DNA from 2 places in the Mesorhizobium sp. ESP6-5 genome. Region 2 is predicted to be linked to the other one. Evidence: riboswitches for the same ligand, from Rfam matches in the RefSeq annotation. Region 2 holds a riboswitch; the other holds the start of a gene.
The links. A riboswitch is a leader RNA that binds a small molecule or an ion and turns the genes downstream of it on or off. The one in region 2 is predicted to bind cobalamin.
Positions count from the first base shown of each region.

Region 1: it holds a riboswitch for cobalamin, as region 2 does, so the genes downstream of both, bluB (5,6-dimethylbenzimidazole synthase) here and LB524_RS00910 (CbtB domain-containing protein) in region 2, are expected to answer to the same signal.

Region 1 covers NZ_JAIUGR010000002.1:41,850-51,858, forward strand. The annotation lists gene LB524_RS02615 (class I SAM-dependent RNA methyltransferase) at 1-17, opposite strand, end outside; gene LB524_RS02620 (TlyA family RNA methyltransferase) at 14-778, opposite strand; gene LB524_RS02625 (GFA family protein) at 953-1,354, shown strand; gene LB524_RS02630 (hypothetical protein) at 1,351-1,644, opposite strand; gene dxs (1-deoxy-D-xylulose-5-phosphate synthase) at 1,793-3,730, opposite strand; gene LB524_RS02640 (pirin family protein) at 3,806-4,726, opposite strand; gene LB524_RS02645 (DUF2277 domain-containing protein) at 4,766-5,032, opposite strand; gene LB524_RS02650 (exodeoxyribonuclease VII small subunit) at 5,125-5,376, opposite strand; gene LB524_RS02655 (histone deacetylase family protein) at 5,380-6,306, opposite strand; cobalamin riboswitch at 6,485-6,667, shown strand; partial or broken gene bluB (5,6-dimethylbenzimidazole synthase) at 6,739-7,344, shown strand; gene LB524_RS02665 (hypothetical protein) at 7,461-8,444, opposite strand; gene LB524_RS02670 (TetR/AcrR family transcriptional regulator) at 8,535-9,143, opposite strand; gene LB524_RS02675 (MFS transporter) at 9,264-10,009, shown strand, end outside.
Region 2 covers NZ_JAIUGR010000001.1:186,805-196,813, reverse strand. The annotation lists gene mgtE (magnesium transporter) at 1-588, shown strand, start outside; gene LB524_RS00935 (MerR family transcriptional regulator) at 728-1,114, shown strand; gene LB524_RS00930 (methyltransferase family protein) at 1,121-1,627, opposite strand; gene LB524_RS00925 (heparan-alpha-glucosaminide N-acetyltransferase) at 1,624-2,622, opposite strand; gene LB524_RS00920 (MFS transporter) at 2,859-4,058, shown strand; gene LB524_RS00915 (aromatic ring-hydroxylating oxygenase subunit alpha) at 4,062-5,237, opposite strand; cobalamin riboswitch at 5,381-5,580, shown strand; gene LB524_RS00910 (CbtB domain-containing protein) at 5,616-5,795, shown strand; gene LB524_RS00905 (CbtA family protein) at 5,811-6,611, shown strand; gene cobU (bifunctional adenosylcobinamide kinase/adenosylcobinamide-phosphate guanylyltransferase) at 6,604-7,119, shown strand; gene cobO (cob(I)yrinic acid a,c-diamide adenosyltransferase) at 7,121-7,735, shown strand; gene cbiB (adenosylcobinamide-phosphate synthase CbiB) at 7,732-8,706, opposite strand; gene cobD (threonine-phosphate decarboxylase CobD) at 8,705-9,751, shown strand; gene LB524_RS00880 (tyrosine phosphatase family protein) at 9,748-10,009, shown strand, end outside.

The sequences.
Region 1 (10,009 bases), on a different contig from region 2:
GTGAAGCGTACGCTCATCGGTCCTTGATCCCACCGAGCAGGAATTCGCGATTGCCGTCGCCACCTTCAATCGGCGACAGATGCAGGCCAAGCGAGCGCCAGCCAGGGATGGCATCCAGCCAATCCTGCAGCAGGCCCGCGACACGGGCGGCATCGAAGGGATCCTTCAACAAACCGCCCTTGCCGATCGCCTCGCGACCGGCCTCGAATTGCGGCTTGACCAGAAAGATCGCACCGGCGCCGGGCTTGGCAATGGCGAGTGCCGGCGGCAGCGCCAGTTTCAGCGAGATGAAACTGACGTCGGAAACGATGAAATCCGGATTGCGGCCGGCAAGATCGGCAACGGTGAGATCGCGCGCGTTCAGGCCCTCGATCACCGTCACGCGCGGATCACCACCGACATCAGGATGCATCTGGCCATGCCCGACATCGATTGCCGTGACATGGGACGCGCCGCGTTCGAGCAGCACCTGGGTGAAACCGCCGGTCGAGGCGCCGATGTCGAGGGCCTCGCGACCGGCCGGGTCGAGGCTGAAATGGTCGAGCCCGGCGATCAGCTTGAGGGCGGCGCGCGAGACATAGGCTTGCGCCGGATCGTCGATGGCGACAACGCATTGCGGCGAAACGTTCTGGCCGGGCTTGCGGGCTATGGCGCCGTCGACCGTCACCGTGCCGCGCTCCACCGCGTCGCGGGCGCGCGAGCGGCTGGCAAACAGCCCGCGCTGGACGAGCAGGTCGTCGAGCCGCTGGCGTGTGCTGGCTGGCAGAGGCGAGTTCATCGGCCTTCTCTGACGAAAGCCCGCGGTGAAGGCAAGGACATTAGATGGACCAAAGTGATCCTACGAGAGCGGCTGGTGCATCGAACCAGGCCGCGGCTTGCGCCCATCATGCCGGGTCCGGCAGAATATTGGCCACGAAGAGCCCTCTGTTTGTCGCAACTCGAAGGAGAACGAATGCTGACGGGAACCTGCCACTGTGGCGCCGCCCACTGGATGCTGGAGGGCGACCCCGGCCCGGTGACGGCCTGCAACTGCACGCTTTGCCGCCGCTATGGCACGCTCTGGGCCTATGATTATGTCGACGAACGCATTCGCGTTTCGGGGCCAATGGGCAGCTATACGCGCGCCGGACAGGAAGACCCGTCGCTCGAGATCCTGTTCTGCCCGCGTTGCGCCTGCGTGCTCGGCTGGCGCGGACTGCGCGCCAGCGCCTCGGGTCGAAGACGCATGGCCGTCAATGTCCGGCTGGCGCCCCCCGAGGCCGTCGCCGATCTGCCGATCGACCATTTCGATGGCCTCGACACTTACGACGATCTGCCGCGCGACGGCCGCTGCGTACGCGACATGTGGTTTTAGAAGATGGTTCGCGGAGCCTGGCGCTCGATGGCTGGAGACAAACCGTCGTCTCGACCGCCTGAAGCCTGCTCACGCGCATGCCCGGTCGCAACAGGTGATACAGGCGAAGGATCCGGCGGCACCACAAGCTGCGGAATTTGCTTGTAGGAAAAGCCGCCGCGGATATCGCCCATCTTGCCGGCGACAATGCCTATCGCCGCCTTTTCGAGATTGCGGTCGTAGGGCGTTTCGGCGGCAGCCGGTACGACCATCACCGCCAAGAAGGCCGCGCCGCACAGAAGCGTCTTCATTCTCGTTGTCTCCCTGCCTGGCTGTGATCTAGCAGGGCGGCGTTGAAAAACGGCCAAGGGACAGGGTAAGCAAAACGCCAAACGGCAACGTTAACAATGCCTTATAAAATCGAGCCGGCAAACTGATTCAAGCTGTTGAGGTTTTAATTCAGGCGCGCTGGGCGCGGACCGTATGACCGAGCGCGGTGAATACGGTGCGCACGATTCCGGCGACGTCGAGGCCAGCATCGGCATACATCTTCTCTGGCTTGGCGTGGTCGGTGAAGTCATCCGGCAGCACCAGCGGGCGTACCTTCAGGCCGCTTTCGAGCAGTCCTTCATGGGCGAGGAATTGCAGCACATGGCTGGCGAAGCCGCCAATTGCGCCCTCCTCCACCGTCACCAGAACCTCATGCGAGCGGGCCAGCCGCCGGATCAGATCCTGGTCGAGCGGCTTGGCGAAACGGGCATCGGCGACCGTGGTGGAAAGCCCGGCCGCGCCGAGTTCCTCGGCCGCGATGAGGCAATCCTGCAGCCTTGTGCCGAAGGACAGGAGGGCAACCTTGCTGCCTTCCCGGACGACGCGGCCTTTGCCGATCTCCAGAACAGAGCCGCGCTCGGGCATGTCGACGCCGACGCCGTTGCCGCGCGGATAGCGGAAGGCGATCGGCCCGTCGTCATAGCTGGCGGCGGTGCGCACCATGTGACGCAATTCCGCCTCGTCGGCCGCGGCCATTACGACAAAGCCCGGCAGGCTTGCCAGGAAGGTGGTGTCGAACGCGCCGCAATGGGTGGCACCGTCGGCGCCGACAAAGCCGGCGCGATCGATAGGGAAACGCACCGGCAGTTTCTGGATCGCGACGTCATGGACGACCTGATCGTAGGCACGCTGCAGGAAGGTCGAATAGATCGCGGCGAAGGGCTTGTAGCCTTCCGTCGCCAGGCCGGCGGCGAAGGTCACCGCATGCTGCTCGGCAATGCCGACGTCGAAAGTCCTTGACGGAAACACCTCGCCGAACAGGTCGAGGCCGGTGCCGCCCGGCATGGCGGCGGTGACGGCGACGATGCGGTCGTCCTCGCGGCCCTCCTGGATCAGGCTTTCGGCAAACACCTTGGTGTAGGCCGGTGCATTGGCCGGCGCCTTGGCCTGTGCGCCGGTGATGACGTCGAATTTGTTGACGCCATGATACTTGTCGGCGGCCGCTTCCGCCGGCGCGTAGCCCTTGCCCTTCTGGGTGACGACATGGATCAGCACCGGACCCTTGCCGTTGTCACGGACATTTTTCAGGACCGGGATGAGATGCTCCAGATTGTGACCGTCAATCGGGCCGATGTGATAGAAGCCGAGTTCCTCGAACAAGGTGCCGCCGGTGACGTAACCGCGCGCATGCTCGACCGCGCGGGTGATGGCTCGATCGGCTCGCTTGCCGAGATAGGAGGTCAGCTTCTTGCCGAAGTCGCGCAGGCCGACATAGGCCTTGCCGGAAGCCAGACGCGCCAGATAGGCGCTCATGGCGCCGGTTGGCGGGGCGATCGACATGTCATTGTCGTTGAGGATGACGATGAGGCGCGCATCGAGCGCGCCGGCATTGTTCATCGCCTCATAAGCCATGCCGGCCGACATGGCGCCGTCGCCGATGACGGAGATGACATTGTTGCGCCCGCCTGAGAGGTCGCGGGCGGCGGCCATGCCGAGGCCGGCCGATATCGATGTCGAGGAGTGGGCGGCGCCGAACGGGTCATATTCGCTCTCGGCTCGGCGGGTGAAGCCCGACAACCCGCCTTCCTGGCGCAAGGTGCGGATGCGGTCGCGACGGCCGGTCAGTATCTTGTGTGGATAGGCCTGGTGGCCGACATCCCAGATCAGCCGGTCATCGGGTGTGTTGAAGACATAATGCAGTGCCACCGTCAGTTCGACCACGCCAAGGCCGGCACCGAGATGGCCGCCGGTGCGCGACACCGCGTCGATCAGTTCGAGGCGAAGCTCTGATGCCAGTTGCGGCAAGTCGCTCTCGGCCAGCGTGCGCAGGTCGGCCGGGACGCGAACCCTGTCGAGAAGCGGCGTATGCGGCGTTGCGTTCACGTTGGGCCCAGACTTTCTGTTCATCGGCGGGATAGGCCGCCGGCCGGCGAAAGTAAATGCGTGTCGCTGACGCGGACGGTCAGCCCCTCACCGATCTTCTCAGCCTTCCGGCAGCGGGATGAATTCTTTCTCATCGCCAGGAACGATATCGAAGCGGCCGGTCTTCCATTCCTGCTTGGCCTGCTCGATGCGCTCCTTGGACGAGGAAACGAAATTCCACCAGATGTAGCGCTTCGAACCGAGAGACGCGCCGCCGAACAGCATGAAATGCGCACCCATCGATGACGATATGATGATCTCGTCGCCGGGCCGGAACACCAGCAGCCGTTCCGCTGGAAAGGCATCACCCGAAATCGAAACCTCGCCCTCCAGCGTGTAGATGGCGCGCTCCTCGGCATCGGGCGGGATTTTGACGCTGGCGCCAGGCGCCAGCCGCAAATCTGCATAGAGTGTTTCGGAATCGGCCCGCACCGGAGACCGCAACCCCTGGAAATCGCCGATGACGACGCGGCCGCTGACGCCTTCGGCGTCGATTTCGGGAAGCCGCAGCGCCGCTGTGTTCTCGAACACCGGTGCCACCTCTTCCTTGCCGTCCGGCAGAGCCAACCAGGTCTGCAGGCCGGAGATCGACATCGGCGCGCCGCGCAATTCCTGCGGCGTGCGCTCGGAGTGGACGATGCCGCGACCAGCCGTCATCAGGTTCACGTCGCCGGGTTGGATGACCATCTCGGTGCCGAGCGAATCGCGATGCCTGATCGTGCCGTCGAACAGATAGGTCACGGTCGACAGGCCGATATGCGGGTGCGGGCGGACATCGAGCGCCTGGCCGGCGCGCATGATCGCGGGACCCATTCGATCGAAGAAGATGAACGGCCCGACCAGGCGCCGCTTGGCGGTCGGCAAGGCGCGACGCACCTCGAAACCGCCAATGTCCTTGGCGTTAGGGATAACCATCAGCTCGATCTGGTCGCTGGCGAAGGCATCGCCGGCCTCAGGGTCCTTGCCGGGGAAGAAGCTCATGAACTCTCCTCGTCAGCGGTCAGTGGGCGCTTGGGCATATCAGGCGAACCGGATCGCCGCTTTCGCTTTTAATTTGGCCGCCACCTCTTCGCGATTGCGAGGATGCTGGTGGGTTTCGAGGGAATCGAGCAATTCGCGTGCGGATGCCGCGATGGCTTCGACCGCATGATCGAACGCATGCTGGTTCTTGGCAGAAGGCCGCGTCGTGCCGCTCAGCTTGCGGACAAACTGCAGTGCCGCGTCGCGGACTTCGTCGTTGGTTGCCGGCGGATCAAAATTGAACAGGGTCTTGATGTTTCTGCACATCGCTTCCGTATCTCCTCTTGTCCGTTTCAATCGGGACGAACTGTATCCTCAATGATGATCGTGTCCAAAAACCGGTAAGGCTGCTCCGGACCTCAGTCCGCGTCGAGCGGCTCGGTTCCAACCGGCTTGCCGTCGCGCGACAGCCTGATCTTCTCGACCTTGTCCTCGGCGGCCTTCAGCAGCCGGTCGCAATGAACCTTCAGCGCCTCGCCGCGCTCGTAAATCCGGATCGACTGGTCGAGCGGTACGTCGCCACGCTCCAGATCATCGACGATCTTCTCCAGTGCGTCGAGTGCCTGTTCAAAGCTCATCGCCTTGACGTCTTCGTTGATCTCACCGGTCATCATTCATCCTTTCATCAGTCGCCCGACATGGGCGGCGACCGAAAATGCCAATCCCTGCAGATCGTAGCCGCCCTCGAGCAGGCTGACGAGCCGGTTGCCGCCGTGGATTGCGGCGCGCTGCATCAGCTGGCCGGTCGCCCAGTCGAAATCGTTCTCGGTCAGATTGATTTCCGCCAGCGGGTCGCGATGGTGCGCGTCGAAGCCGGCCGAAACGATAATCAGATCCGGCGCGAAATTGTCGAGTGCCGGCAGCACGCGCGACAGGAACGCATCGCGAAACACCTCGCTGCCCGTCCGAGGCGCCAGCGGCGCATTGACGATGTTGCCGGCGCCGGTCTCACTCTTCGCGCCCGTGCCGGGATAAAGCGGCATCTGGTGCGTCGAGCAATAGAGCACCGAGGGATCGTCCCAAAAAATATCCTGCGTGCCGTTGCCGTGGTGCACGTCCCAGTCGACGACAGCGACACGCTCGGCGCCGTGCTTCTTCTGCGCATGGCGCGCTGCGATTGCCGCCGTGTTGAAGAAGCAGAAACCCATGGCCGTGGTCTTTTCGGCATGGTGGCCGGGCGGACGGGCGGCGACGAAAACGTTGTCGGCACGGCCCGCAAAGACGTCGTCGACGGCGGCATTGGCGGCACCGATCGCCGTAATCACCGCTTGCCAGCTTTTCGGGCTGGCGGTGGTGTCGGCGTCGATGCGGGCAATGCCTTCGTCGGGGATGGCGGCGCGGACACGCGCGACGAAATCGGCGGGATGCGCGTAGAGGATGGTCGCCTCGTCGCCTTGCGGTGCCTCGACGCGGTCAAGCGCGGCAAAAGCTTCGTCGTCGAGCACGCGCTCGATGGCGCGCAGGCGGTCGGGCCGCTCGGGGTGACCGGGCGGCGTGATGTGTTCGAGAAAGATCGGGTGCGTGTAGAGACGGGTGGCCATGCCCCCTATCTAGTGCCCCGGCGCCGTGATGGCCATGCGTCGCGGCTTGATCGCTGGGGAAAATCGAACCTGCGTCCATTGATGTCGCTGCGGGCATTGGCGGCGCCGGCCCTTCGGCGTAAGGTCGCAACCACTGCCTGGTGCCCGCCGGGCTGTTTGTTTTAGCCGCATTTTGCGACGCCAAGTGATTCCACTTGGCTGCAAATGCCCTGGCGGGAGAATCGGGAACACGGTTGAACTCCGTGGCGTGCCCAACGCTGTGAGGGGGACCGCGCCGGTAAATGCCACTGTCGATGACGGGAAGGCACCGGACGCGGGTTGATCCCGAGCCAGAAGACCGGCCTGGCAGGCATCGTCATCCGCATGGTCAGGCGGATGACATCGATTGCAATCGCAAGGGGACAAGCGATGCCGGAAGCTATGACCACTCCAATGGGCGATGGATTTGACCAGATTGCGCGCGACGCTGTTTACCGCGCCATCTTCACGCGGCGCGACGTCCGCAGCCATTTTACATCGGAGGCCATTGACGACGAGGTGCTGGCGCGGCTGCTGCTTGCCGCCCACCACGCGCCATCGGTCGGCTTCATGCAACCTTGGAATTTCATCGTCATTCGCGATGCCGCGCGGCGGGCGGAAGTGCGCGACCTGTTCCTGGCCGCGCGAGAACGGGAACTGCCTGAAATCGAGGCAGAACGGCAGGCGCTCTACCGCAAGCTTAAGCTGGAAGGCATTTGCGAAAGCGCGCTCAACATCTGCATCACCTGCGACCGCGAGCGCTCGAAAGGCTCGCCGCTGGGGCGCTGGCACAATCCGGAGATGGATCTCTACAGCACGGTCTGCGCGGTGCAGAATTTCTGGCTGGCGGCACGCGCCGAGGGCGTCGGCGTCGGCTGGGTCAGCATCATCGAGGCGCAAGCGCTGAAAAGCTTGCTGGGTATTCCCGATCAAGTGACGCCGATCGCCTATCTCTGCGTCGGCCGCGTTTCCGAATTCGCACCGAAGCCGGATCTCGAAACACACGGCTGGGGCCGGCGGCTGCCGTTGCCCGAGCTTATCATGAGCGAGACTTTTCGCGGACAAGGCGAAGCGCCGCTCAAATCAGCAGTGGCGCGCCTCGGTACCGCCGCCGGTGCGCCCGCGAGCCTAGCCGATCAGCGCGTCGCGCCGGCCGTGCCCCAGCGCGAACCGCCGAAAGTGGAGAGCGCCTTGTCCTTGAGTTCCCTGAACTTCGACGAGGCTTCGGCCAGCCTGGCGTCCCAGGCGGCATCGGGCACCTGACCCTCGATGGTCTTGAAATAGACCTGCATCAGGCAGGCAATGGCGAACGGCTCAATGAAGGCCGCCTTGAAAGCCCAGGCAAAGACGATTGCCAGCACGAAAGCCCAGCCGGCGAGCTGCCCGGGCATGACGTAAAGAATAGCGGCTGCCGGAGCCAGCATCAGCAGGAAAATCACGAACGACACGCCCCACATGATGACCCCTAGCCAGACGGCATTCTTGACCATGGTCTTGCCGTTCTGGGCGTAGAGCACAACGCCTTGGCGCGCGGTTTCGAACGGCGAGGACGAACTGATGCGGATGTTGTAGCCGAGAATGATCTCGTCGACATAGGTCAGCGACAGGCGAATCACCGTGTTGAGGAACGAAACCAGGCCGCTCAGGCCAGGAATGGGCAGGAAGGCCGCGATGCCGCCGAGCAGGCCGGTGATGGCGCGTATGGCGCCCTTGACCAATTGGTCGACGACGAAAAGGATGTTGGCCTCGGCAAAACGCTCGGTCACGACCTCTTTCGCGTAGGCGATCTGGTTCTGGCCGTGGGGAATATCATTGCCGTCGATCAGATGCACCATGACGGCGATATGGCCCGCCTTGACGACGTAGAGAATGTATTCGCGGATCCAGTAGACGGCGATCGAGACGATGCCGAAACCGACCACGCCGCCCCACATCGCAAAAGACAATGGTCCGTCGGGATCGGTGGAAATATGGCCGACGCCATAGCCGACGGAGGCGCCGGTGCCGGTGGCCACGATGTAGGCCAGCGTGATGCCGAAATAGACGATCATGCGAAAGACAATGAAAGGCCAGGTCCGCATCATGATGGACACCGACCTGCCGATATCGAAATCCCACATGCCCCGAATCTCCCCTCAGAGATGGCTGCGGAGGATGCGCTCAAACCGGCTATTGTCAATTGCAGGCAGTGGCGGGACTGCCATGGTGGTTCATCTTGAAAGCGCTTCCGGCTTTTTCAGCAGGCCTTCGAGCAATTGCTTGAACGCGGCCACCACCATCTTCGATGTCGTTTCGGGATCTTGCGAATTGGCGATGCGCTGCGCGGCCTGGCTGCTCGCCCCATTGATCAGCCGCGCTGCCGACTCCGGGTCGACGCCGGGGACGACCACCCCTTCCCGCTGCAGCGCTGTCAGATGATCGGTCATTGAACCGACGCAGGCATTGGCATTCGACCACAGTGCCGGATCGCCCAGCACAGCCGGACCATCCCGGAACATGATGCGCTGGATTTCCGGCTCCAGCGCCATTTCGATATAGGTGGTGCATTCGTCCACGAAATGCTGCCAGCGGGTCGGCGCCCGCGACGCGACCTCATTCACCCGGGCCGCCATTTCCGCGTCGATTTCGGCGATAACCGCCTCAAGCAGTCCCTTCTTGTCGCCGAAGTGATGATAAAGGGCGCCGCGCGTCAGCCCGGCCGACGCGGTGAAATCATCCATCGACGCTTCGGCATAGCCGATGGTGCCGAAAGCCTGGCGCGCCGCGGCGATCAGCTTGGCGCGTGTCTCGGCGATCATCTCCTTGCGCGGTCGATGCATGCTTCTGGCCTTACTTACATACGCTCCGTATGCCAATTGACATACGCGACGTATCCTCTATTTAACACTTATACGTCTCGTATGTAATTGTCGAATCGCCCCTTGTCGAGGAACAGGATCATGCAAAACCCCTATTCGGAAATCTTTCGCGCTCCCGGAGCCACGGGCTTTGCCGCCACCGGCTTCATGGCGCGCCTGCCGATCGCCATGGCGCCGATCGGCATCGTGGCGATGCTGTCGCAGACGCGTGGCGAATACTGGCTGGCGGGTGCGGTTTCGGCGACATTCGCCTTGGCCAATGCCTTCCTGGCGCCGCAGATATCGAGGTTGGTCGACCGCCTCGGCCAGACGCGGGTTGTCGTACCCACCACCATCATCTCCGTGCTCGCATTCGCGGCCCTGATCGCATCGGCCAATCAAGACTGGCCGGTATGGACGCTGTTCGCGTCGGCGCTGCTGGCCGCGGCAATGCCAAGCATGCCGGCCATGGTGCGGGCGCGCTGGACCGAGATTTTCCGGGGCCGGTCCGAGATGAACACCGCCTTCGCCTTCGAGTCGGCGGCGGACGAACTGGTCTATATTGCCGGCGCATCGCTATCTGTGGGCCTCAGCGCCGCGCTGTTCCCGGAAGCGGGCGTGCTCGTCAGCACGCTGTTCCTCGCCTTGGGCTCGATAGCCTTCATTCTGCAGCGTTCGACCGAGCCGCAAGTGCGGCCGGTGGACAATGGCTCCAGCCGCTCGGCAATCCGCCTGGGGCCGGTTCAAATCATCACCTTCGCCATGATCTTCATCGGCGCGACCTTCGCGACGACGGAGGTGAGCACGGTGGCGATCACCAAGGAACTCGGCCAGCCGGGCACTGCCAG
Region 2 (10,009 bases):
CAGGAGGCGGAGGAAGACCTGCTGCGCATGGGCGGCGTCGGTGACGAAGAGCTCTCCGACAGCATTCTGGCGACCTCGCGCTCGCGCGTTCCCTGGCTGCTCGTCAATCTGCTGACGGCATTCCTGGCGGCATCGGTGATCGGCCTGTTCGACCACACGATCGAGCGGATCGTGGCACTCGCCGTGCTGATGCCGATCGTGGCCGGCATGGGCGGCAATGCCGGTTCGCAGACCATGACCGTCACCGTGCGGGCGCTGGCGACCAGGGATCTCGACATCTACAACGCCGGCCGCATCATCCGCCGCGAGATGGGCGTCGGCTTCATCAACGGCATCGTCTTCGCCGTGCTGATCGGCATCGTCGCCGCAAGTTGGTTCCACGACCCTAATCTCGGCGGCATCATCGCGGCGGCTATGATCATCAACATGTTCGTGGCGGCCCTTGCCGGCATCCTGATCCCGCTGCTGCTCGACAGGTTCAAGGTGGATCCCGCGGTCGCTTCGGCGGTTTTCGTCACCACGGTCACCGATGTCGTTGGATTCTTTGCCTTCCTCGGCCTCGCGAGCTGGTGGTTCGGCGTCCGGTAAGGGTGTCAATTGACTTTTACGTAAATGCCGTGCGAGGCTTGTACGGGGTGCCGTGTCGATTCCGGCGGGCAAGGGTTTGGTTCGGGACAGAAGGGCGACGCCGCATGGCGATCGCCTGGAATTCCGGCAGGGAGTGACAATGCGGGAATATTATTCGATCACCGAACTGACCCGCGAATTCGACGTGTCGACGCGGACGCTGCGTTTCTATGAAGACGAGGGATTGGTGCAGCCGGTGCGGCGCGGCCGCACCCGGCTGTTTCGCCCTTCCGACCGCCATCTCATCCGGCAGATCATGCGCGGAAAACGCCTCGGCTTCTCGATCAACGAGATCCGCGAGATCATCCAGATGTACAAGGAGCCGCCGGGCGAGGTCGGGCAGCTCAAGCTGATGATCAAGCGCATCGAGGAAAAGCGCGAAGACCTCAGGCAGAAACGTCGCGACCTCGAGGAGACGCTGGCCGAACTCGACCAGGCCGAGGAGTCTTGCGTCGAGCGGCTGGTCGAGCTCGGCGTCAACACGTAGCCCTGCTCAAATCCAGCGCCGGACTCTTTTTGCATAGTCGCGGTATTTCTTGCCGAATTTCGCCGCCAATATCTTTTCCTCGCCCTCGATCGCGACCTTCTGGGTGACGAAGGCGGCCACGAAGGCAAGCAGGAAGAACCAGGCGATGCCCGAGACGAAGGCGACGCCGATCAACAGCAGCGTGTTGGCCAGGTACATCGGATTGCGGCTGACGCCGAAGGGGCCGGTCGTGACGAGATGATCGGGCACGGCGTTGGGATTGAGCGTGGTCCTGGCCCGTATCATGGTGCGGATCGCTGTGAACCAGAGTACGGCCACGGCGAACAATGCCACCCAGCCGGCGGCGAACAGGATGTCGCCAAGGAGATCGCCGATCCAGGGCAGCGGGATGTAGAGGCCGAGCACGACACTGATGAGGATGGCGGCGGCGTAGATCACCGGCGGCCACGGTACCAGCCCAGGCTTCGGCCCGGTCCCAGGCTTCGGTTCGATCCCAGGTTTTGGCCCGATCATTGTGTCCCTCCCTCCGTCATCTTGTCCTCGGTCTTGGCGGTGCACGTTGCGGCAAGATCGGACAGATGCGCCCTGAAGTCCGCAGTCTGGTCGTTGTTGAAGAGCCGATCAAGAGAGGCTTCGCCTTCGAGCGTTTCGAGCATGCAGCCGCAATAGCTCGAACAGAAGGTTGCGTTGCGCATCTGCTCGCACGATCGCTGGCAGGTTTTCAGGAAATTGACCTGCGGGGTTTCGACTTGCGCCGGCATCACTTGCGAGAACAGCCAGACGCAGCCGATCAGCAGCGGCTGGTGGATCAGGTAGAAAGCCAGGCTGTGGCGGCCGATGAAGACCAGCGGGTTGGACCAGCGTCCGGGCGCCAGGTTCGCCAGGCGTGCCCTTATGCCGGAAGTGGAAGCGAATTTGGCCACCGCAATGCCCGTAAGCACGGCGCCGAACCAGGGGAACAGCGGAACGTAGTCGTTGGAGCGCGGGTTGATCGCCGACAGGCCGATCCACCAGAGCCAGGGATGATCGAGGGCCTCGAAGCGCAGGTAGACTGGTGCCGCGATGACGAGCGCGGCGACGGCAAGCGTCAGCAGCGCCGGCAGGCGCAGGAACGCGAGGCCGAGCAGGCTGGCGAGCGCGATCTCGTGCAGGATGCCGAAAAAGATGAATCCGTCGGGCGTGGCGATGCGGGTGACGACCGAAATGGCGACCGCCGCGCCGGCGATCATGGCGAACCGCTTCCAGAAGCCGTTCCAGCGGATCTGTCGGCCATGGGCGAGATAGAGGCTGACCCCGACCAGGAACAGGAAGGTCGATGCGATGCAGCGGGCGTAGAACTTCCACCAGCCGAAGGCGGTGAGGCCGGGATCGGTGTAGCCGAAGAATTCCAGGTCCCAGGTGAAGTGGTAGCTCGCCATCGCGATCAGCGCGATGCCACGCAAGATATCGATGGCGACGATGCGCTTCGATGGCTGCGGGACGGGTACGGTCGGCGTGTGGATGCTCATGGTCTCGCGATCTGATTCAGCCCCTCCACGACGACTATCACGGTTGCACCGGATAGAAGAAGACCGGGCGCCTTGGCCTGCACCGCGCGGCGGGGTCCGCGCCAGCCGCCGGGTTGGGCCAGCGCGGAAAAGCCTTTGACCGGCTTCGCTTTTTGCCGGATGTGCGTCGGTTTCCTCTTAATGGGCCTGAAATGTCCACGGCAGATTTAACGCCTCGATTCTGCTTTGGGGAAGCAATGTCCACCCATGTTCGCCATCCGATCTGGCTTCCGGCCCTCAAGGCCGCGGATGCGCGCACCTTCGCCTCGCTGTACGCGGTCGAATCCTTCGCCCGCGCCATGGTGTCGAGCGTCATACCGATCCAGGCCTACGAGATTCTCCGCAACGAGCAGATCGTCTCGATACTCTACACCGCCGTGTCCCTGCTCGGCCTGTCGGTGACCTTGTTCATGCCGATGCTGATCCGCCGCTTCGCGCGGCGCTGGGTCTACACGGCGGGCGCCTGCCTGCTCGCCATCGGCTCGCTGTTCTTCGTCACCCATACGCTCGCCGGGCAACTGGCCGGAATGCTGTGCCGGGTGATGGGCGCCAGCGCGCTGTCGATCACGCTCAACCTCTACATCATGGATCACATCCGCAAGACCGATTTCATGCAGGCCGAATCGCTGCGCATGGCGTGGTCGATGGTTGCCTGGACCTGCGGGCCGACGCTCGGCATTTTTCTCTATACGCGCTTCGGCATTTATGCCGCGCATGGCGCGGTGGCGGTGTTCGCCATGGCCTTGCTGGCGCTGTTCTGGACCTATCGGCTGAGCGACAACCAGTCGATCCGCCCGGGCAAGACACGACCGGCCAATCCGCTCGCCAACATCGGCCGCTTCGTCGCGCAGCCGAGGCTGAGGCTCGCCTGGCTGATAGCCTTCGGCCGCTCCTGCTTCTGGACGACCTTCTTCGTCTATGGTCCGCTGTTCATGGTCATCACCGGCGAGGGTGAATTGGCCGGCGGCCTGCTGGTCTCGGCCGGCAACGCGCTGCTGTTCATGGCGATCTTCTGGGGCAAGGCGGGGAAACGCTTCGGCGGCCGCAGGACCATGACATTTGCCTATTTCGCCATGTCGGCGACGCTGCTGGCGGCCGGTGCCGTGGGCGAAACCGTGCCGTTGCTCACCGGCGCCTTCCTGCTGTGCGGCGCCTTCTTCACCATCGCGCTCGACGCGCTCGGTTCGACCGCCTTCATGCGCTCGGTGCGCTCTTATGAGCGCGCGCAGATGGCGGCGGTCTACCGCACCTATCTCGATTTTTCCGAACTGACGCCGCCGCTGGTCTATTCGGTGGTGCTGGCCTTCTTCGGTCTGGGCTCGGTGTTCGTCACGCTCGGACTGCTTGCCGTGTTCTGCGGCTTCATGACCTGGCGATATCTGCCGAAGTCCCTGTGATCTTCAGGCCTCGGGTGAGCGCGCAGCGTGCCGTTCGCGCACCCAATCGTGGAAGCGGTGAAGGTCGTACTCCTCGGGCATCAGCACGCCAGCTGTATGACGCATCGAGCGCAGGCCCTTCTGGTTGACCTCGCAGATTGCTGCGTCCTCCTCCAGCACCTGTGTGCCGAAGGCAACGATGTTGTCGATGTCGGTCTCAGCGAGCGCCTCGGGCGCGAACAGCCATTCCGCGGTCAATTCGGTCTGTTCGGGACCGAGCGGCGTAAGCCGCACGGTCCTGACATAGTCGACATGGCCGACGATGAACATCGACGGCAGGTTGGTGGCGTAAGTCTGACCGGCGGTTCGTTCCGCCGGCGTCAAGCCCGGGAAGACCGGCCCGTGCGCCTGCCCATCACGCGACCATGTCTCAGCCCCGGTGCGCAGGCCGCCGGAAAATTCCGGCGCGTCATTGTCGGCGTGACGGAGCCATTCGGGATCGTCATGCCGGCTCATCAGGCCGCGGCCATAGATCGGCACCAGCCGCGACAGGTCCTTGTGAACGCCCGGGCAGTGCAGGCACTCGTTGAAATTTTCCCAAAAAATCTTCCAGTTGCAGTTCATCACCTTGCGCAGCACGTGCCCTGATACCAGCGTTTCCAGCGGCCAGTTGTCGAAGTCGCCGGAGGCCGGGTCGAAGGAGGATTGCGCCGAGCTGGCGGCATCTTCCGCAAGATTGACGAAGACGAAGCCCCGCCACACCGAGAGCGCGACGCGATAAAGCGGGTGATCGGCCTTGTCGAAGCCGTCAGGCAGCGATTTCGACGGCACGCGCACCAGATCGCCACGCAGCGAATAGGACCAGGCGTGATACGGGCAGGTGATCAGCCGCGCCTTCAGCCGGCCCTGGCTTTCCTGGCAAAGCTGCGAGCCGCGATGCCGGCAGGTGTTGTGGAAGGCATGCAACTCGCCGGTGTCGTCGCGCAGCAGGAGGATTTCCTGCATACCGACGCGGAAGGTGCGGAACGCCAAAGGCTGGGCAAGGTCGGCCTCGCGGCAGACGAGCAGCCAGTTCCTGTACCAGATGGCGTCGAGATCGCGCTGATAGTTGTCCTGGTCCCAATAGGCCGACGAGGGCAGCGTCGGCTCGGTTCGAGTCAGGCCGTTATAGGGCACGCGCTCGCTGGCATTGGGCTGCATGGCTGGCTTCCCGTGAGGGGCGCCAGCCGACACCCGGCCATGAAGTTTGTCAATCGGGACGGGATGAGGGCAGCTTCGCCGATGCGACGCTCCTGCGCTGGCGGCTGTCGGAATTTGGTTTGCCGGGCGCGGCGAATTTCCCTATAGTCACCGATGTCGTCGGTTCCTTTTTGGAGCCAAGAGGGAATGCGGTGCGGGCAGGAATTCCTGCCCAATGCCGTGGCTGCCCCCGCAACTGTGTGCGGTAGTCCTCTCCATATGCCACTGAAGATTTTTCTTCGGGAAGGTGGGGAAGGGCGCTTATCCGCGAGCCAGGAGACCTGCCGGCGACAGGAAACTGACTTCGATGCCCTCGGGTGGAGGGCGAAAGGACAAGACATGACTACCGCTTCCGTCTCCCTCGGCGCCTCCGTCTCCTCGCAGTCGCGCTTCATGCAGCTCGCGCTCGCGGCGCTGCTCGGCATCTTCGTCGTCGGCTTTGTCGGCTTCTCGCATATCGATGCGGTCCACAATGCTGCCCACGACTATCGCCACTCGATGGCGTTTCCCTGCCACTAACGAGGATCCGACATCATGAATCTGTTTCGCAACGTCGTGTTCGTCGCGGCGATCGCGGGGCTCGTGGCCGGTGTCGTTCTCGCCTGCATGCAGGCCTATGCCACCGTGCCGCTGATCCTCAAGGCGGAAGTCTATGAAAAGGCCGGCGGCGGCCACCACCATGATCACGCGATCGCACCAGCGGCGACCAATGATGCCATGAGCACGGCGCCCGCTGGCAATGCCATGAGCTCTGCCGCGCCCGCGGGCACCGATGCCATGGCACCGGCGGAGGAAGACGAAGGCTGGGCGCCGGCCGACGGTTTCGAGCGTTTCGCCTTTAGCGTGGTTGCCAATATCGTCACCGGGATCGGCTTCGCACTGGTCCTGGTCGCGGTTTCCGAGTTCTTCGGCGGCGTCGGCAACTGGCGCCAGGGTGTGTTCTGGGGTTTGGCCGGCTTTGCCGTGTTCACACTGGCACCGGGCCTCGGACTGCAGCCGGAACTGCCGGCAATGCCGGCGGCCGATCTTCTGCCGCGCCAGATCTGGTGGACGGCGACGGCGGCCGCGACCGCGATCGGCCTAGGCCTGATCGTCTTTCGCAGATCGCTGCCATTGACCATCCTCGCCGTCTTGCTGATCGTCGCGCCGCATGTCGTCGGCGCGCCGCAGCCCGACAGTTTCGAAACACCGATCCCGGAAGGCCTGCACCATCAGTTCGTGGTGGCGGTGACGGTGACCAATCTGGTGTTCTGGCTGGTGCTCGGCGCGATCGTGGGCGTGGTGCGCAGGCGCTTCACCGGCATGGCGACCAGCCTGCGCGACAGCTTTGCCTGATCGCGGCAGGCTGACCTTCATCATCGGTGGTGCGCGCTCCGGCAAGAGCGCGCACGCCGAAACCCTGGTGACGGCATTGCCCTCGCCATGGGCCTATATCGCCACGGCGCAAGCCAATGACGACGAGATGCGCGAGCGCATCGCGCTGCACCGCTCGCGGCGCGGTGAGGGCTGGTCGACCACCGATGCGCCACTCGACCTCGCCGAAGCGCTGGAGGCGTTGCCAGACGGGCAGCCGGTGCTTGTCGACTGCCTGACGCTGTGGCTGACCAATCACATGGTGGCCGATCACGACGTCGAGGCCGCGTGCCGGCGGCTGGCGGACGTGCTGTCTCGGCCGCGCGGACCGTGGTTCGTGGTGACGAACGAGGTCGGGCAAGGCATCGTGCCCGACAACGCGCTGGCGCGTCGGTTTCGTGACGATGCCGGCCGGCTCAACCAGCGGGTCGCGGCAGTAGCCGACACGGTGCTGCTCATGGTGGCGGGGCTACCGCTCAAGGTGAAGTGAAATGACCGATATCGACGGCAAGGATGAAGAACGCCATCGCGCCAAGATGGCCAAGCGCAAGGCAGTGCAGGACGCCGAGGTTGCGGGCAAGACGATCGAGAAAGGGTTGCTGATCGTCAACACCGGTCCCGGCAAGGGCAAGACCACGGCCGCCTTCGGTCTCGCGCTGCGCGTGCTCGGCTACGGCAAGCGCGTCGGCGTCGTCCAGTTCATCAAGGGCAAGTGGCACACCGGCGAGAAGGACGCCTTTGCCGTCTTTGGCGACCGTGTCGTCTGGCACGCAATGGGCGAGGGTTTCACCTGGGAGACGCAGGACCTGAAGCGCGACATCGCGGCCGCCGAGGCCGCCTGGGCCAAGGCTCTGGAATTGATCGACGATCCCTCGATCAGCCTTGTCGTGCTCGACGAGCTCAACATTGCCTTGCGCTACGACTATCTCGCTCTCGACAAGGTGGTTGCGGCGCTCAAGGCTCGCCGCGAAGGCCTGCATGTCGTCGTCACCGGCCGCAACGCCAAGCCGGCACTGGTCGAGGCGGCGGACCTGGTCACCGAGATGGGGGTGACAAAGCACCATTTCTCGGCTGGCGTGAAAGCGCAGCAAGGCATCGAGTTCTAGAAAACCAGAACGGCGATCAGCGCGACAAGGCCGAACAAGCCGATCAGCAGGTAGTCCGCGACCCGGTAAAGCTTGAGCGCCCGCCTGATATCGCCGCTGTCGACATCGCGGCGGCCGCCTTCGCCCATGAAGATGTCGTCGACCATGACACCGCCATAGCTGCGTGGTCCGGCGAGCGCCAGCCCGAGCGCGCCGGCCATGGCCGCTTCCGGCCAGCCGGCATTGGGCGAGCGGTGTTTTTTCGCGTCGCGCCTCACCGCCTGCCAGGCGTCGCGGGGGTCGGCGCCCTCGACCAGGAGGGAAGCGAGCACGATCAGCAGCGCCGTCAGCCGCGATGCAGGCAGGTTGATCCAGTCGTCGAAGCGCGCCGCCGCCCAGCCGAAGGCCTCATGGCGCGGAGTCCGGTGGCCGACCATCGAATCGGCGGTGTTGGCCGCCTTGTAGGCCGCGCCGCCGGCGAGCCCTCCGACCCCGGTCCAGAAGGCGGGGGCGACGATGCCGTCGGAAAAATTTTCCGCCAGGCTCTCGATCGCCGCGCGGCAGACGCCGGCGCGGTCGAGCGTCTCGGGATCACGGCCGACGATCCGCGAAACGGCGGCTCGGCCCATGTCGAGGCCTCCGCTGTCGAGCGCGTCGGCGACGGCTTCGACATGTTCGTAAAGGCTTTTCTGCGACAGAAGCGATGTCGCCAGAAAGACGGCAACGATCCACCCCAGGGGGACGAACCAGAGCAGAACAAGCTGCACGCAAAGGCCCGCTATCGCAGGCACCAGCACGATGACCAGAAGCGCCTGGACACCACGTTGGCGACGCAACGCGTCGGGATCAGTGGCGCGGTTGAGCCGCAAGTCGAGAAAGGATATCAGCCTGCCGAACCATGTCACCGGATGGCCGATGGCGCGAAACAGCCAGTCGGGATAACCAAGGGCGAATTCGACAATTAATGACAGGAAAGCGATCAGGACTGACATGAAGCTTCTTGAAAGAGCGGTGGACCATGGTGGAAGTCTTGGCCGGGCAAGGGCGCTTTTCCCCAATGCCGTGCTGCCTTTCGTCGACCTCTCGACCGGTATCAATCCGCACTCCTACCCGCTTTTCGACCTGCCCGCCACCTCGCTGTGGCGATTGCCAGAGGCCGCGCGTGGGCGCGAACTGATAGAGATTGCGGCCAACACCTATGGCGCGCCTTCCCCAGCAAGCGTGGTGGCGGCCCCTGGCACACAGATCCTGTTGCCGCGCGTCGCCTCGCTGGTGAGGCCCGGCAAGGCAATGGTGCTGGGGCCGACCTATGCCGAACACGCCCGGGCGGCGGCGATTGCCGGGCACGACGTGGTCGAGGTCAGCGATTTCGCGGCGCTGGCGGAAGCCGACCTCGCCATCATAGTCAATCCGAACAATCCCGATGGGCGCGTCGTCGAGCGCGACCGGTTGCTGGTGCTGGCCGCCGGACTTCGCGCCAAGGGCGGGCTGCTGGTCGTCGACGAGGCGTTCATGGATGTCGGTCCACGCGAGCACAGCCTCGCCGGCGATGTCGGCCAGGGCGGCATCGTCGTGCTGCGTTCCTTCGGGAAGTTCTTTGGTTTGGCCGGCCTGCGGCTCGGGTTCGCGCTTGCCGACGCGCCGACGGCTGAACGGCTGGACATGCAGTTCGGGCCGTGGGCTGTCGCAGGACCGGCCCTGGAATATGGCATCCGCGCGCTCGCCGATCTCGACTGGCAGGATGCGATGCGGGCGTCGCTGGCAGAAGCGACGATGCGGCTCGACGCGCTGTTTAGCCGTTTCGGCGTTCCCGTCGCGGGGGGCACCACGCTGTTCCGCTATCTCAGCCTGCCCGATGCCGACGGCCTGTTTTCCGGCCTTGGCCAGAGCGGCATCCTGCTGCGGCATTTCTCTGAACGGCCGCATACCCTGCGCGCCGGCCTGCCGGGGAGCGAGGAGGAATGGCGCAGGCTCGAATCCGCCCTTGCCGATTGGGCGTCGCGGCGCGAGGATCGGTCGAAAGGTTTCAAACAATGATCCATGTCTGCTCGCTGGCGAAAATCGAGGAAGTGGTGGCCAGGACCGGCGCCGACCGCATGCTGTCGCTGCTCGCCGCCGGAACGGACGTAGTCCGACCGGCCTCGATCCCAAGGGAAAACCATCTGCACCTGGTCATGCACGACATCGCCGTGGCGCAGGACGGCATGACCATGCCGGGCGAGGAGCATGTCCGTAACCTGCTCGATTTCGCACGCCGCTGGGACCGGGCGAAACCAATGCTGGTGCACTGCTATG